2 regions of the Clostridioides sp. LIBA-7602 genome follow, and region 1 is predicted to be linked to the other one. Evidence: riboswitches for the same ligand, from Rfam matches in the RefSeq annotation. Region 1 holds a riboswitch; the other holds the start of a gene.
The links. Region 1 has a riboswitch for cobalamin ahead of ACTG45_RS18500 (cobyric acid synthase). Riboswitches for the same ligand answer to the same signal wherever they lie in the genome.

Region 1 (4,145 bases):
TTATAGCTTCTATAATAATAACTTTAGCTGGTGTTTTAATTACTGGAGGTCTCCATATAGATGGATTAGGAGATACATTTGATGCAATATACAGTTATAGAGATAAAGAAAAAATGCTTGAAATAATGAAAGATTCAAGATTGGGCACAAATTCACTTTTAGCAATTATGTTTGTACTTTTATTAAAGGTTGGATTCATATACAATATAATAAGTAATAACTCATTATGGATTATAATATTTATGCCAATGATTGCAAGATTAGGAGTAATGTTATTGACATATAAAACTGTGACACCAAGAGAAAAAGGAATGGGAAATTTATTTATAGGTAAATTGACTACAAGTATGTTAATGACAGCTATAATATACACATTTTTAATAGTTATTCTTATTACTAAATTTATATTATTATTACCTAATATAGTGTTGATTAAAATATTAGGTTCAGCTATAGTAGTTTTTATATTTATAATATTATTCAAAAAACATATTTATAAAAAGATTGATGGAGTAACAGGAGATATATTAGGTTGTGGAATAGAACTTTCAGAACTTTTATATTTGATTTATATATATTTGTTAATTTTTATGTTTTTTTAAAACTAAAAAGTGGTGATAATATGATAAGATTAATATTAATAAGACATGCATTGACAAATGATAATAAAAAAGGAAGATTATCAGGTCACATAAATAGTTGTATTAGTGAAGAAGGTAAATTGCAAATAAATAAAATTACTAAATATCTAAGTCATGAAAATATAGACAGAATTTACACGACGCCATCTTCACGTACTAAGGATACAATAGAAAAAATATCAAGATTAAAGTTAATAGAAATAGAAGAAAAAGAAACTCTAAGAGAAATTAGTTTTGGAGACTTTGAAGGAATAACTTTTGAGGAAATTAAAGTCAAATATCCCAAAGAATTCGAAAAAATGATAGAAGAAGGTAACAACTATAGATATCCAAGTGGAGAAAGTCTTATAGACTCTTATAAAAGAGTGGCAAAAGAGATTGATAATATAATTTTAGAAAATGATAGTCATTCAGATATAAAAACAATACTTATATGTTCTCATGCAGGAACAATAAGAAATATAATAACACATTTGATTTCTGGTAGTTATAAATATCATTGGAACTTTAAAATTGATAATGCGTCTATTACGGTTTTAGAAGTTAATAGTGGATTTACTGTAGTAGATAAAATGAATTTTACAGATTTTATATAATTTAATTGAAATTAAGTATTATAATATATGTCTGTAAGAATATCAATGAAAATAGAATATTAGATTAAAATTAGGTTCTTAATTATATGTTAAAAGGGAAAAAGGTTAGATGCCTTTGCAGCCCCCGCTACTGTGAAACCAACGAAACTATAAATACCACTGTCAATTTGATGGGAAGGTTATAGAAGTAGGATGAAGTTAAGCCAGGATACCTGCCTAATTTAATTTAAAACAAGAGGTCTTCGGGGTGAAAGATTTTTAATTAATACGTATAAAAGTCCTATCTTTAGAAGCATTAGGACTTTTTTTATTTGTCTTTTAGTAAATTTTAACAAGGAGGGGTTAGAAAGTGGGGAAAAAAATAATGCTACAAGGAACAGCATCGAATGTAGGTAAAAGTATCTTAGTAGCAGGGCTGTGTAGAATATTTAAACAAGATGGTTATACTGTTGCTCCTTTTAAATCTCAGAATATGGCTTTAAATTCTTTTATAACTAAAGAAGGATTAGAAATGGGAAGAGCACAAGTGTTTCAAGCAGAAGCGGCGAAAATAGAGCCAATAGCTGATATGAATCCAGTTTTATTAAAACCTTCTGGAAATAACAAAAGTCAAGTTATTGTAAGAGGGAAGGTTATAGGGGAAATGCCATCTTCTCAATATCATGATTATAAACTGGAATTGGTAGATGTATTGAAGGATACCTTTGATAGTTTAAATTCAATCTATGATATTGTGGTTATGGAAGGTGCAGGTAGTAATGCAGAGATAAATTTAAAAGATAGAGATATCTCTAATATGGGTATGGCAGAAATAGCGGATGCACCTGTAATAATAGTTGGAGATATTGATAGAGGTGGAGTATTTGCATCACTGGTAGGAACAATGCTTTTATTAAGTGAAGATGAGAAAAAAAGAGTAAAAGGAGTAATAATTAATAAATTTAGAGGCAAAAAAGAGCTTTTACAAGATGGAGTAAAGATGTTAGAGGACATCATAAAAGTACCAGTTATAGGTGTAGTTCCTTATACAGATATAAAAATAGAAGATGAAGATAGTGTGACTACTAGATTCAAGAAAAAAATGAATAAAAGCGATATACACATAGAAATAATTAGAACTCCACATATGTCTAACTTTACAGACTTCAATATATTTGAGACGCAAGAAGATGTAAGTATTAGGTATGTAGATTATGGGGAATCTTTAGGAAATCCCGATATGGTAATAATACCTGGAACTAAAAGTACTATAGATGATTTAACATATATAAGAAAAAGTGGTCTTGAGTCACAAATTAAAAATTTATATAGTCAGGGTAAATTGATATTTGGTATATGTGGTGGATATCAAATGCTAGGTAAAAAATTAAAAGACCCTTACCATGTTGAAAGTGAAATTGAAGAAGTTGATGGTATAGGTCTCTTAGATACAGAAACAATATTTGAGAAAGAAAAAACTACAACACAGGTAGAAGCTACTATTGTTGAATGTACTGGTGAATATATGAATGGCCTTAAAGGTAAGAAAGTCAAAGGTTATGAAATCCATATGGGTATTACAAATCGAGGTAATGGTGTAAGAAGCTTGGACCTGATAACAAAAAAACTGGATGAAGAAGTGAATTATACTGAAGGAAGCATAAATAAAGATGGGAATGTAATCGGAACTTATCTTCATGGAATTTTCGATGAAATAAGTTTTACAAGGAAAATTTTAAATAATATAAGAATGAAAAAAGGTCTACAAGAATTAGAAAGCAAGGTAAACTCTTTTGATGAATTTAAAGATAAAGAATATGATAAATTGGCTGATTTTTTGAGAGAGCATTTAGATATAGAAAAAATATATGAGATTATGAAATAATAATGATTCTGTATTTATAATTTAGGTAGGAGGTGTATTATGAAAAAAATTTTAATTGCAGGTACTAGTAGTGGAGTAGGTAAGACGACAATATCATTAGGGATAATGCAAGCTTTAGTCAAGAGAAATATGAAAGTACAGCCATATAAAGTAGGGCCAGATTATATAGACCCTTCATACCACACTTTTATAACTGGAAGACATTCCAGAAATCTAGATTCTTATATGTTAGATGACGAAAAAATAAAGTATATAGTAAATAAGTCCTCAAAGGATGCAGAGATTTCAGTAATAGAAGGTGTTATGGGGTTGTATGATGGTTTTGGAATAGATTTAGATAACTGTACAAGTTCACATACTTCGAAAGTGTTAAAATCACCTGTTATATTAGTTATAAATGGAAAATCTATGGCAGCATCTAGTGCTGCTATGGTACTAGGATATAAGGAATTAGATAAAGATGTAAATATAAAAGGTGTCATAGTAAATAATGTTAAGACTAATAGCCATTATCAAATAATTAAGAGTTCTATAGAGAAATATTGTAATGTTGAAGTATTGGGATATTTTCCTCCAAATAATAAATTTTCTTTAGAATCTAGACATTTAGGATTGGTTCCTAGTGTAGAGATGAAATCTCTAAGAGAAAAATTTTATACTTTAGCTGATGAAATTGAAAGTTATATAGATATTGATAGAATAATCGAAATCTCGGAAAGTGATGAGTTTGAGAGTGATTTCGATTTTCAAACTTTGATAGAAAATAATGGAATAAAAAAGCATGTTAATAATAAATCAATAGCTATAGCATATGATAAGGCATTCAATTTTTATTATAGAGAAAATATAGAGCTTTTAGAAGAACTTGGATTAGAAGTAAATTATTTTAGTCCTCTTGAAGATACATCAGTGCCAACTTCAGATTATATTTATATTGGAGGAGGTTTTCCAGAAATATTTGGAAAAGAACTAGAAGCAAATGAGTCAATGAGAACCTCTATATTAGAAGCACATAATAACAATATACCTATTTATGCAGAATGT
Region 2 (4,145 bases), 390 kb from region 1:
CCATATTTGTTATTAGATTATATAAAATTTGATGGCTCACCAGACCCAGTTAAGTTTATAGATAAAGATGGGACCTATTTAAGTTTTGTAGGTAAAACAGAAAAGGATGATAGTATTAAAACTTTATTAATGGATGAAGATTTTGAAAAAATATTAAGAGAATTAAATACTAGTCTACCTTTAAAAAGAATAAATGAATTTATTATACTTAAATATTTATTAAATCATGATAGTATTAGCATAGAAATAGCAAGTAATGAAATATTGAAGTATATTAATAAAGTAGACCATGATAGTATAATTCATGCTTTTGAATGTTTAAATCATCAATATTGTGATTCATCAATAATAAAAAATAAGGTTAAACTAATAGAGTATGAAAGGAATACTTTATATAGAAGTAGTATATTTAATCAAATAATTAATGATAAAAAATATAGAAAATATATAGAGGATGCTATTAATTATGGTATTATTAGATATGAAAAAGAGTTCAAAGAAGATTATTATGGAGTACCATTCTTAAAGTTATATGAACAGTACAAAATGATTGATATAGCATTACTTTCTAATTATAGAAAGATTCATTCTTCATTTAGGGGTAGTGGACTTTTAGCTAATGGGAATGAATATTTCCTGTTTATCGATTTGCATAAGGAAGAAGGAATAGACGAAAGAATAAACTATAAGGATAAATTTTTAAATCAAAATTATTTTCAGTGGCAATCTCCAAATTCTACACGACAGTTGACTGATAGAGGTAAGAATTTAATTCATAATAAAGATAGAAAAGTTAACTTACATTTATTTGTGAGAAAATATAAAGAAATAGATAAGAAGGCACAGCCATATATTTATATAGGTAAAGGTGACACTGTAGAATACAGTGGGGAGAAACCTATAACAATGAAAATAAAACTTCATCAAGAAGTTCCTGTTAAAATATATAGAGAATTTATAAAAAAAGTAGAGATAATGAAATAGGGATATATCAATATATCCCTATTTCATTATCTCTTTTACAATAGGGATATCTGCAGGAGCCCATACTAAAGAGCTTAAATTTTCCTTTGCAAGGAAAACTAACTTAGAATGTTCATTAGGAGTAAGAAACCTTTCTATTAATGAACATTTTATACCAATTAAGTTTACTATAATTTTTTCATATTCATGAGTGTTTTCAGCAAATATAATATCTGCTTTTACTTTACAACTTAATTCTTCTTGTATTTCTCTTTCTATTGCATCAAATAAAGATTCCCCTTCTTTAACCTTTCCACCTGGAAATTCCCAGTGATTTGGTAGAGACATATTTGGGGCTCTAAGAGCGCATAGAATTTCATTATCCTTATTTTCTATAATTGCAGCAACAACTTTTATTGTTTTTTTCAACTAAATCACCTCATAAAATAAAATACCATAATTAACAAATTTAAACAAATTTAAAATTATAGAGTTAATTGTAAGTACAATAGTGTATATCGTTTTTTGGAGGGGATTTACTTTACAAATAGTGATATATTTTGATTTAAGTTGACAATCCATATAAGATTGCATACAATTAAGTTAATAATTGAATAAACATATTTAAAGAGTAGGGAAGTTGGTGAAAGTCCAACACGAACCCATCACTGTAAGCATGAATAAATTCCTCATATCTACTATAGGTTACTTGGTAAGGTTGAGGTATAAAATGTAAGTCAGATACCTACATTAAATATTAGTAAATAAGTTTAGGGGGGAGCAACTAAATTTATTATTTTGTATATTGAATTTGGAAACTAAAGTATACATATTAAAATGGGATGTTATAGCATTATTTGCTATAACTTTTTTAATGCTCATATTTATAAATAAGGGGGAAGTATATCATGAGGAAGAATTTAAATGGGAAGCTGATTAGTATAGTTTTAACAGTTGTGTTAATGTTGTCCTTATTAGTTGGATGTGGCAAACCAAAAGAAAATAATGATGTTAGCAAGATGAATAATGAAAAGGAAGTAGTTTTAGCAGCAGCTAGGGATTTGGCTCCAGGAGAGCAAGATGCGTATTACACAAGTTCAATACTTTATGTCTGGGAGCCATTAATAGGGTTAAGCGATGACGGAAAACCAAAAGCTGAGCTTGCAGAGAAGTGGTCAAATTCAGATGATTATAAAGAATGGACATTTACAATAAAGAAAGGTGTAAAATTCCATGATGGAGTAGAATTAAATGCAGATTCAGTAGTAAAAAACTTTGAGCGTTATATGAGTATGAAAACTAAATCTTCGCCTTTTTATTCATTTGATATAGAAAAAACATATCCTAATTTACAAGATGTGAGTAAAGTTTCAGACTATGAAGTTAAACTTACTTTTAGTAAACCGATATCAACTTTAATATATAATATGGCTAGGTTTGGAAGTGCTATGTATAGTCCAGAGTGTTTTGATGTACAAACTGGAGATTTTACTAAATATGCACAAGGAACTGGGCCATTTAAAATAAAAGAAAGAGAAAAAGAACAATATGTTTTGTTAGAGAGAAATCAAGATTATTATGGAGAAAAAAGTAAAATTAAAAATGTAAGAGTAAACGTAATTAAAGATGCTCAAACTCGTTACACAGCACTTAAATCAGAAGAAATTATGGGTGTTATGGATTTAGGGGCAATTACTCCAGAGTTAGCTAGTGAACTAGTAAAGGATGAAAACTTTGAGATTAAATCGTCTCCATCAACAATAACTCAATTTATATCAACAAATGGTACTAGAGCACCGTTTAATAATGTGAAAATAAAAGAAGCTTTAAGTTTGCTGGTAGATAGAGAAACCATAGTAGATAAATTTTATGGAGGATACGGAACTCCAACTATGAATATATTGAATCAAGGTTCTCCTTTTGGTAAGGAAATTAAACCTGTTTATGATGCAGAAAAAGCAAAGAAAATAATAAAGGACGAACTAAATGGGGAAATAAAGGAGCTAGAGTTTATAATTCCATCTTATGGTGTAGACCGTTACCCATATAAAACTGTTGCTGAATATATACAATCTGTATTAAGTGAAGTTGGATTAAATTCTAAAATAACTATACTTGATGGAGCTGCTTTTAAGGAAGCACAAAAAACAGGAAATTATGATATAGCACTTCACACACAAGGGCTTCCAAATGCAGAACCATTTTCTATATTTGATAGTTATATGAGAAGTACAGGGTCAAGTAATATAGCTTATTCGTTAGGTTATAAGAACGAAAGAGCAGATGAGTTAATAGCTAAATTAGAAAAAACAATGAATTTAGATGAAAGAAGTAAAATATATGATGAACTTCAAGATATATCAGCAGAACATCCATCAGCTATACCATTATTTGAAGATGTTAACTTAATTGCCTATAATAAAAAAATAGCTGGGTACAAGCCGACATTATATGGAACTACATTAGTAAATATGGAGTGGAGTGAGTAGTGAAAAATTCATTTAAATATTTAATTAAAAGAATATTGATGACTATTCCTATTTTGGTAGGAATAACATTTCTAGCATTTATATTGGGTATTATAGCTCCTGGTGACCCAGCAGTTGAATATTTAAGCATGGATGGTGTTTCTGCTCCTACAGAAGAAGAAATAGAAATAGTTAGAGAAGAGTTAGGATTAAATGATAGTATTGTAGTTCAATATATTAATTGGACTAAAAAAGCTATAACTGGAGATTTAGGACTTTCCTATATCAAAAAGACATCTATCACAGAAGATATATTGAGAAGGTTGCCAATAACCTTCTCTTTATCTTTAATGGCTATGTTTTTTGTTATAGTATTATCTATACCATTAGCTATAATCATGGCTCTTAAAAAGGATTCAGCTATAGATAAGATTGGTACTTTTGTATCATTATTTCTGACTTCTATCCCAGGATTTTGGTTAGCAATTATCATGCTAGGTATATTTTGTGAAACTCTTAGGTGGCTACCTACGAGTGGGTATGGAACAATTAAACACTTAATAATGCCTGGATTTGTTTTAGCAGCTGGTACAATAGGAACTGTAGTTAGGTTAAATAGAGCAACTTTAATAGAAAGTATGGGACAAAACTATATAACAGTAGCAAAATCTAAAGGATTGCCAAATAGGATAATTACTTTTAAATATGCTTTTT

Region 2: linked by a shared signal. The riboswitch ahead of ACTG45_RS16825 (ABC transporter substrate-binding protein) and the one ahead of ACTG45_RS18500 (cobyric acid synthase) in region 1 are both predicted to bind cobalamin.

What each region holds. Positions count from the first base shown of each region.
Region 1 covers NZ_CP196991.1:3,993,078-3,997,222, reverse strand. The annotation lists gene cobS (adenosylcobinamide-GDP ribazoletransferase) at 1-602, shown strand, start outside; gene ACTG45_RS18505 (histidine phosphatase family protein) at 623-1,237, shown strand; cobalamin riboswitch at 1,293-1,471, shown strand; gene ACTG45_RS18500 (cobyric acid synthase) at 1,587-3,101, shown strand; gene ACTG45_RS18495 (cobyrinic acid a,c-diamide synthase CobB) at 3,141-4,145, shown strand, end outside.
Region 2 covers NZ_CP196991.1:3,600,637-3,604,781, reverse strand. The annotation lists gene ACTG45_RS16835 (DEAD/DEAH box helicase) at 1-984, shown strand, start outside; gene ACTG45_RS16830 ((deoxy)nucleoside triphosphate pyrophosphohydrolase) at 1,003-1,392, opposite strand; cobalamin riboswitch at 1,559-1,724, shown strand; gene ACTG45_RS16825 (ABC transporter substrate-binding protein) at 1,872-3,452, shown strand; gene ACTG45_RS16820 (ABC transporter permease) at 3,452-4,145, shown strand, end outside.